One region of the Desulfomicrobium macestii genome, then DNA from elsewhere that is predicted to be linked to it. Evidence: riboswitches for the same ligand, from Rfam matches in the RefSeq annotation. Region 1 holds a riboswitch; the other holds the start of a gene.
What was found. Region 1 has a riboswitch for cobalamin ahead of H4684_RS14280 (sirohydrochlorin cobaltochelatase). Riboswitches for the same ligand answer to the same signal wherever they lie in the genome.

Region 1 (4,307 bases):
GGTCTAGATGTACTCGTACACGGCGAGGCCGAACGCAACGACATGGTGGAATACTTCGGCCAGCAACTGGACGGCTTCTGCTTTACGGCCAACGGCTGGGTCCAGAGCTACGGCAGCCGGTGCGTGAAGCCGCCGATCATCCACGGCGACATCGACCGGCCCATGCCCATGACCGTGAAGTGGATCACCTACGCACAATCCCTGACAAAAAAAACCATGAAAGGAATGCTGACGGGACCCGTGACCATCATGTGCTGGAGCTTCGTGCGCGACGACATGGAACGAGCCGAAGTCTGCCGCCAGCTGGCCCTGGCCATCCGCCAGGAGGTCACGGACCTGGAAAAGGCCGGGATTCGCATCATCCAAATCGACGAAGCCGCCTTCAGCGAGGGCATGCCCATCAAGTCCAGAGACAAGGGCGCATACCTGGAATGGGCAGTGGAGAACTTCCGCCTGGCGACTTCCGGTGTGGCCGATTCGACCCAGATCCATTCCCACATGTGCTACAGCGAATTCAACGATATCGTGCAATCCATCGCAGCCATGGACGCCGACGTGATCAGCATCGAGTCCAGCCGTAGTGGCATGGAACTGCTGGAGGCCTTCCGGGAATATTCCTATCCCAACGAGATAGGCCCCGGAATCTACGACATCCATAGTCCCAGAGTACCGTCGGTGGAGGAAATGGAGAATCTGTTGGGCCGGGCTCTGGAGTTCATCCCCAAGGAGCGGCTGTGGGTCAACCCGGACTGCGGGCTCAAGACCAGGGACTGGCCCGAAACCCTGGCCTCCCTGCGCAACATGGTGGAGGCGGCCCGGAGAGTGCGCGCCAGCCTGAGCTGATGGACCACTCAGCACTTCACTGCCTGCATCCATAGGCGACCCTGCCGGCAAGCGGAAAACACTTTCCGCTTGCCGGATTTTCCCCTACCGGCTCCGCATCCGTCGCCACTGACGATTTGACATCCCGTATCACCGTAAGATAACGAATCAAGATCTGGTGCTCCGAACAGGAGCATAATAGGGAATCCGGTGTGAATCCGGAGCGGACCCGCCGCTGTAACCTCGGTCCTGCACACGCAGGGAAGCACAACGCCTCATTTACGCCACTGTCCTTCGCGGACGGGAAGGCGAGGCCAAGTCCGAGGGAGCCAGAAGACCTGCCAGACACTTTTCCCTAGGCAACGGGTCTTTGCCGACACGGGGAAGACGGCCCCGCCCCTCATCCTTGCGCGTGTCCTTCCTCCTCTTCAATCCGGCTTGTCCCGTTTCCCTGCAACCAAAAATTTGCTGGGAGTTCTATATGTCCCGCAATGACGTGGACATCTGATGATCTCAAAACGGACACCAACCCATGAACACACCCTTGCACTGCCACCCCCACAACCATGACGGGAGCGGGCATGACCACGGCCATGACCATCACGATCACGACCATAACCACCATCACGACCGTAACGACGACCATGACCACCATCATGATCACGGTCACGACCATGTCCGCCCCAAGCCCGTTCGACCGGGCATTCTCCTGGCCGCCTTCGGAGTCGCCATGGCCCAAGCTCGCAGGGGCTACGAACAGATGGAAGCCGAGGTCCGGGAACAGTTTCCCGGCATCCCCGTGGCTTGGGCCTACACGGCCCACAAGGTGCGCAAGAAACTGGCAGCCATGGGCCAGGGACACGATTCCGTGGCCGTGGCACTTTCGCGCCTGCATGACGACGGCGTGACGCACCTTGCTGTACAGTCCCTGCACACCGTGCCCGGGGTCGAGTACCACTGGACCCACTCCCAGGCCATGGCCTTCGTGCATCCCCGCAAGGGATTCCGGGAGATCGCGCTCGGTGCGCCGCTGCTGACCTCCGAGAAGGACCTTGATCGCGCCGCTCTAGCCTTGCAAAGCTACATTCCCGCCGAGCGCCTGCCGGATGAAGCCGTGGTCCTGGTGGGACATGGCACCTATCATCAAGGACAGCAGCGTTACCTTGACTTCGAGGCCCGCGTACGACTTCGCGACCCACACGTATTCCTCGGGGCCCTGATGAGCCGTTCCGGGGAAACCCTGGGCGTCTCGTCAATCATCTCACGCTTGCAAGAGGCCAACATCAGCCGTTGCAGGCTGCTGCCCTTCATGAGCGTACCCGGTCACCATGTGCTGGTGGACATCCTGGGCGAATCCCCCCGTTCCTGGAAGCACAGACTGCAGGCGGCGGGCATCGAGGTTCTGTCAGAACCCACGGGCACGCTGGAGCACTGCCCGTTCCGGGCGCTGTGGATGGATCACCTGCGCCATGCCTTTGCCTCGCTCCATCTGGAAAACAAGGCGGCTTCCAACCACGGACACGGAGAACACCATGCACATATCTGATGGCGCCCTGGCCGCGCCCGTACTCGTCGGAGGTGCCTGTCTGACCCTGGCAGGTGTCTGGATGGGGTTGCGCCGCCTTGACCTCGACAACATGATTACCACGGCCGTACTCACTTCCGTTTTCTTCGTCGGATCCCTCATCCATGTGCCCCTGGGCCCCAGCAGCGTGCACCTGCTGCTGAACGGTCTGGCAGGCTTGGTGCTCGGCTGGGCTGCTTTCCCCTGCATATTGGTGGCGCTCATCCTCCAGTCCGTACTGTTCCAGTTCGGGGGCCTGACCGTATTGGGGGTGAACACCCTCAATGTGGCCCTGCCCGCCGTGCTCTGCCACCTCTTCCTGCGGGGCTTCATGAGCAAGGGTGGCCGATACGCCGCCATAAGCGGCTTTATGAGCGGAGCCGGAGCCGTTCTGGGGACCGCGCTGATGGTGGCCATCTGCCTTGGTCTGAGCGACGAAGGCTTCCTGCCAACCGCCAAGATCGTGGTCCTGGCCCACCTGCCCGTCATGCTGATCGAAGGTATCATCACCATGTTCGCCGTGACCTTTCTTATCCGCACCCGCCCAGAGTTGCTGGGCATCCAAGCGGACATTCCGGCAAAACAGCCCGTGTCACCTTCCGGGTCAGGCATGCCGGTCCGTTCGCTCCTGCTGCTGGCCTGCTGTCTGGCTCTGCCGAGCGCGGCCGAGGCCCACAAATTCCTGGTGACCGCCTGGACCGAAGGCGATGTGCTGCTGGTGGAATCCGCCTTTGGCGACGGAAGCACCGGTGCCGGAGCCGAAGTCACGGTGAAGGATCTGGCCTCAGGCCAGGTATTGATGCAGGGCGTGGCGGACAAGGACGGCATGCTGAGCCTGCCGCTTACCAAGACGGTGCGTAAGGCCGAAAATGATCTTCAGGTCACAGCAGACGGGGGCCAGGGCCATATGGCGACCTGCTCGGTCCCGGCGGACGAATTCACACTGCCAAATTCAGCCTCCACGAAGCCTGGCGCGACGACGCCCCATGATAAAATCCGGCTGGACGACGCAGGGGACTCCCGCATGGATGCCGACCTCCTGGAACAATTGGTGCGCCAGGAAGTCGGCGCCGTGGTGCAGGAACAGCTGCAGCCCCTGCGACGCGAGCTGCGGGCCTTGCAGAAACAGGGTCCGAGCGTGGCCGACATCGTGGGCGGCATCGGCTGGATTCTGGGATTGGCCGGAGTGGCCGTGCTGGTGCGCAGGCCGAGTCGAGGCGCATCGCGCCCGCCCCAGGCATGATCAGCGAACCCTATCGACCGGGCCAGACCATGCTGCACCGGGTGGATGTCCGCATCAAGCTGATCGCAACCGGCGGGCTTGTCTGCGTTGCGTCCCTCCTGCACACGACGCAGGGCTCCTTGGCCGCGCTGGGCGTGGGTCTCTCCGCCCTGACCCTGGCCCGCGTCTCACCGGCGGAAGCAGCTCGACGGCTGGCTCCGGCCAATGGCCTGCTCCTGATGCTCGCGGCATCCCTGGCCCTGACCTACCCCGGTACAGCGTGGGAGCCATGGCCCATGGTACGCGTGGAGGGCGCGGTCCTGGGCCTGCGCATCGCCATCAAAAGCAACGCCGCCCTGTGTCTGCTCCTGGCCCTGTCGCGCACGAGCAGCGTGGCGGCCATGGCCCACGGGTTGCGTGGCCTTGGACTGCCCGAAAAGCTGGTCCTGCTGCTGGCCTTCTCCTACCGCCAGATTTTCGTCACCGCCGATGAATGGGAACGCCGCAGACAGGCTCTGGCCGCGCGCTGCTTCACGCCACGCATGTCCCTGCACACATGGCGCACCATCGCCATCCTTTTCGGCCAGACGCTGCTGGGCAGCCTGGACCGGGCGGAGCGTATCCGTGACGCCATGCGGGCGCGCTGCTTTGACGGAGTGTTCCATGTGCTGCAGGAGCCCAGCGGGAAGCGGACGGAGA
Region 2 (4,307 bases), on a different contig from region 1:
ATTCGCCGTAGGTGCTGTCCTGAAGCTTGCCCCCGATGATGACGGCCTCCGAGGCGATGTGCGTGGGCGGGGCCAGGTCGAAGGTCAGGTTGGTGAACGGGCTCTGCCCGCCCCAGCGCGAGGTCGTATTCAGGTTGAACACGAACTTCTGCATGGCCTGCTTGACCTCTTCGTAGGTCAGATTGTCATGGCGGACGAGCGGGGCCAGATAGGTGTCCACGTTGTTGAAGGCCTGCGCACCGGCCCATTCGTTCTGCAGCGTGCCCAGAAAATTGACCATCTGTCCAAGGGCCGCGTCAAAATGCTTGGGCGGGCCGGACGAGCAGCGCCCTTCGAGATTGAACCCCTCAAGCAAGAGGTCGCGCAGGGACCAACCGGCGCAATACCCGGCCAGGCCAAAAGAAAGATCATGGATGTGAAAATAGCCGTGCTCATGGGCCTGCCGGACTTCCTCGGGATATTTCTCAAGGGAATAGCGGGCCTGAACGGAGCCGGACAGATGCAGCATCAGGCCCTGAAAGGAATGAGCCATGTTGGCGTTCTCGCTGACACGCCAGTCAGACTTGTCCAGATAGCTGTCGATGGTCTCGGTCACGTCCAGGAAGGTTTCGGTCTGGCTGCGGATCGTGCGACGCTTTTCGCGGTACACGATGTAGCGCCTTGCGACCTGATAAAGCCTGGACTCCATGAGCACCTGCTCGACGGTGTCCTGAACCAGCTCCTGCTCGGGCATGACCTCGGCTTCGAGTTTGGACTCGACCTTTCCGGCCAGACGCTTGGCCAGGATGGGATCCTTGATGCCGCTGGCGTTGAGGGATTTCAAAATTGCCAGGGCTATCCGGTCCACGGACCAGGATTCAACACGGCCATCACGTTTCACAATCTGCTGAGGCATGAATACTCCAATAAAGTTCGGTCGAATTGAGAATCAGGAAAAATCATCATCGCTTCGAGGCGGCACAAATTCCTGAAAATGCAAGGACAGGCCTTGCGGCATCTGGGCCCGGGTCGTCTCCAGATCTTCGGGGGTCAGGCTCGGGACCTTGGTACAGCGAAAATAGACGCGTCCGGGATACGCGCGGGCCAGGCCAAAAACCTCTTCCAGCGCGTCGCGGGCCGTATCGGTCGCCAGAGCCTGCCCGGTCAGCTCCGGATACATCGACCAGGGTCCCTTGACGTCAACGGCCACGGCCTGGACAAGCCCCGCTGCCAGCACGCGCTCCAGGACATCCGGCGCGGAGCCGTTGGAATCAAGCTTTACCGGCAGGCCGGTCGAGGAAAGATCCTCAAGCAGCCCGTCCAGATCCGCCAGGCAGGTCGGCTCTCCACCGGACAGGGTGATCCCGTCCAGCCAGCGCTTGCGGCGGCGCAGGTCAGACAGGACAATGTCCCGGTCGAGACTCGGCAACAAGGCCCATTTCCAGGCCAGGGATGCGTTGTGGCAGGTCGGGCAGCGCAAATTGCAGCCGCCGGCAAAAAGCACGCACGTGATTTTGCCCGGCCAGTCGCAAAGACTCACCGGCACCATGCCGCGCACGCGTTCCCATGAAGGAATCGTGTCAGTCATGTTCGCTCGAAGTTGTGATGACGTTTTTCTGAACAACTCAACGCCCTGCATCCGCGTGCAGAGGGTTAAGAGAATTGCTTCAGGCAGGTTTTCTGGCTTGCCCCCGCACGCGGCGTCTCCCTTTGCGGGATCAGCCTTTAACGCGCGAAATCGGGATTACAGTGGCGGGACCGCCCCGGACTCGCACCGGGTTCCCTTGCTCCTGAAGTAGTTTCGCAGAACAGGTCGAGTATTAGGACATCGAGACATCGGGATCAACCAAAACCTTTTCCACAGGGGCGTCTTTACCGTGTGGAAGAAGAATTCAGGTCAATGAATGCGAGCGGTTATGGCGTAAAAAATTCAGCCCTGCCACGGGAAGAGCCAGCGAAAAAAATACGGCCAGTACAAGGAAGGTCGTTGACAGACCGAAGCTGTCGGCAAGCAAACCTACCAGCGGGCCGGTGGCCACGAACCCCGTTCGAAAGGCCAGGCTGTGCAACGACAGAATGCTGGCCCTGTTCGCCCGGCTGCTCAAGGCCTGCAACCGCGAGCGCATGAGCGGCCCTTGCAGCCCTCGCATGGCCGTAAGCAGATAATAGAACAAAAAACCTCCCACGGCCGTGACGGTTCCAAGTCCAAGATACGCCACGACGATCAGCACGAAAAAGAGCGTCTGCATGCCGCCCGCGCCCAGCTTGCCCTCGACCCGATGGCTGTTTGCGGCAGCCAGGGCCACAACCAGATTGGCCCCGGCCCAGGCCGGACCGAACCATGTCACGGGAACCAGGCATTCCTGCATATAGGGCTGAATGAGCCAAACCATGTAGAAGGAAGCCAGCCCCAGAAGCATGCCGTTCATGATGGTCGCCCGGATGGCCGAGCTTTCCCGAAAGGCGAATCTGCAAACGCCCAAAGCTTCGGCCAGATGCGATACCACCGGCCCGCCGCTTTCCGCCTTGGGCTCTTTCAAGGTCAGGCACAAACCCAGGGCCAGGGTCCAGATCCCGATCTGGGCGACGAAGGGCAACAGCGGCCAGTGCGCGTACATGAGTCCGGCAAAGAGCGCGCCCGCGGCCTCTCCCCCTTGGGCCCATCCGACCATGCGCCCGTCGCAGCGGGTGTAGAGGTCCACCCGGTCCTTGGCGCGCAAGGTCTCGAAAAGCAGCGCCGTATCCGATCCGCTGATGAAGGCGTAGGAGACGCCCAGCAGCAACTCGGCGACAAGCACTCCCCAGAAGGTCGCCGCGACCAGATACCAGCCCCACCCGACAATGCCGAAAACGCAGGCCGTGATAAGCGCCCACCGATAGCCCAGGCGGTCGCTGACGTATCCGGACGGATATTCCATGATCACGCTGGCCAGCGAGAAAAACACCTGAAGAGTCAGGATCTCGGTCAGGGTCAGACCGATCTCGTCCTTCCAGAACAGGGTGATGATGGCCATGGGGAAAAGGGTCATCTTCAGCGCCGCGAAGACGTTGAGGGTCAGCAGCGTGCGCCGCAGTCCATCCTCGCTGTCCTGCCCATGGCCGTTCCCCGTCCTGCCACGCAAGAGCACGAGCCGCTACTCCCTGATCAGAGGGCCAAAGAAACGACCCGCCGTACGAGGCTTGCCCACCAGCTGAGGCAAGGCATGGTTGAGTGCGTGAATGATCGGAAGGCTGAGTCCAAAGCTCACGAGCGTCACCAGGACACTCACTAGAAATACGCTCCAGCCATCCGGAGGAAGATTGGCAACGCTCCACGCGGCAACGGGAGGATTGACAAAATGATAGAACACCCCGTTCAAACCGAGCAATATGATGGCATTGCGCCCAAAAAAAGTGAGCAGGGAGACGTTGTGCAGCACACGCCCCAACGCCATGATCATGGCGGTTCCGGCCAAGGCGGTGAAAGGAAACCACAGGAAATGCCCATGCCCCGAAAGCAGGATGATCACGGCCTGCAGGTACCTGAACGGGCCTTGGTTGAGGTCATAGGTGAAATGAACCGCAGCCAGCGCCACCACGAAAATCGCCGCTGCCGCACCCACCGAAACGCGACCCGGAAGTCCACTCCTGCCAAGCAGCACACCCACGAGATAGAACGCATACACCACGGGGACTTCATGCATGAGCCAGAAGCTCAAGTTCTGGCCGAAAAAGAAATACTGCTCATTGAGGGCGAAACCGCCGACATAACAGACAAGGGCAACCGCCATGATCCGCGAGGGAGAATCCAGATACGGCTGTAAAAGGCGATGCAGGCACTCCACGCTGACCAGACAAGCCACGAACCACAGTGGGATGTTGAAGAGGGGGAAGCCCAGGGCCGTGGACACGGCGGCCTTGAAGTAACCAAGCACGCCGGAGAGATCGAGCATGGGGAACCAGCCCGAGAACACCAGCGACAAGGCCGCCAGCGTGATGCTGAAAAAAAGGTAAGGCGCGATCCTCCCGGCCAAGGTCGTTTGCACGAATTTCCGAATGGGCGGAACACTTGGCCGCGCGCCCTTAACCCACCCTGAAAGGACAAAAAAGAGAATCATGTGGAACGAATAGATCCACTTGTAATGCACGGCGGCGGCAGGATTCTTCAGATACATGATCTGTTCGACGAAGTGTCCGTAATAGACAAGCAAGAGTCCAAGCGCCCTGGCAACATCGATGGCGACCTGGCGCCCGTTTTCCGCATCCTTCATGACAACTCCTTGAGGCTGCCGCCTCATGTCCGGTCCATCAAATTTCGACAGCACACAGGTAATGAACACAGATGCCAA

Region 2: it holds a riboswitch for cobalamin, as region 1 does, so the genes downstream of both, H4684_RS06265 (anaerobic ribonucleoside-triphosphate reductase activating protein) here and H4684_RS14280 (sirohydrochlorin cobaltochelatase) in region 1, are expected to answer to the same signal.

The regions. Positions count from the first base shown of each region.
Region 1 is NZ_JADBGG010000023.1:21,647-25,953, reverse strand. Features, by position in the region: gene metE (5-methyltetrahydropteroyltriglutamate--homocysteine S-methyltransferase) at 1-843, shown strand, start outside; cobalamin riboswitch at 982-1,182, shown strand; gene H4684_RS14280 (sirohydrochlorin cobaltochelatase) at 1,355-2,368, shown strand; gene cbiM (cobalt transporter CbiM) at 2,355-3,629, shown strand; gene H4684_RS14270 (energy-coupling factor transporter transmembrane component T family protein) at 3,626-4,307, shown strand, end outside.
Region 2 is NZ_JADBGG010000007.1:49,307-53,613, forward strand. Features, by position in the region: gene H4684_RS06260 (ribonucleoside triphosphate reductase) at 1-895, opposite strand, end outside; gene H4684_RS06265 (anaerobic ribonucleoside-triphosphate reductase activating protein) at 929-1,567, opposite strand; cobalamin riboswitch at 1,633-1,788, opposite strand; gene H4684_RS06270 (MFS transporter) at 1,872-3,101, opposite strand; gene H4684_RS06275 (acyltransferase family protein) at 3,114-4,229, opposite strand.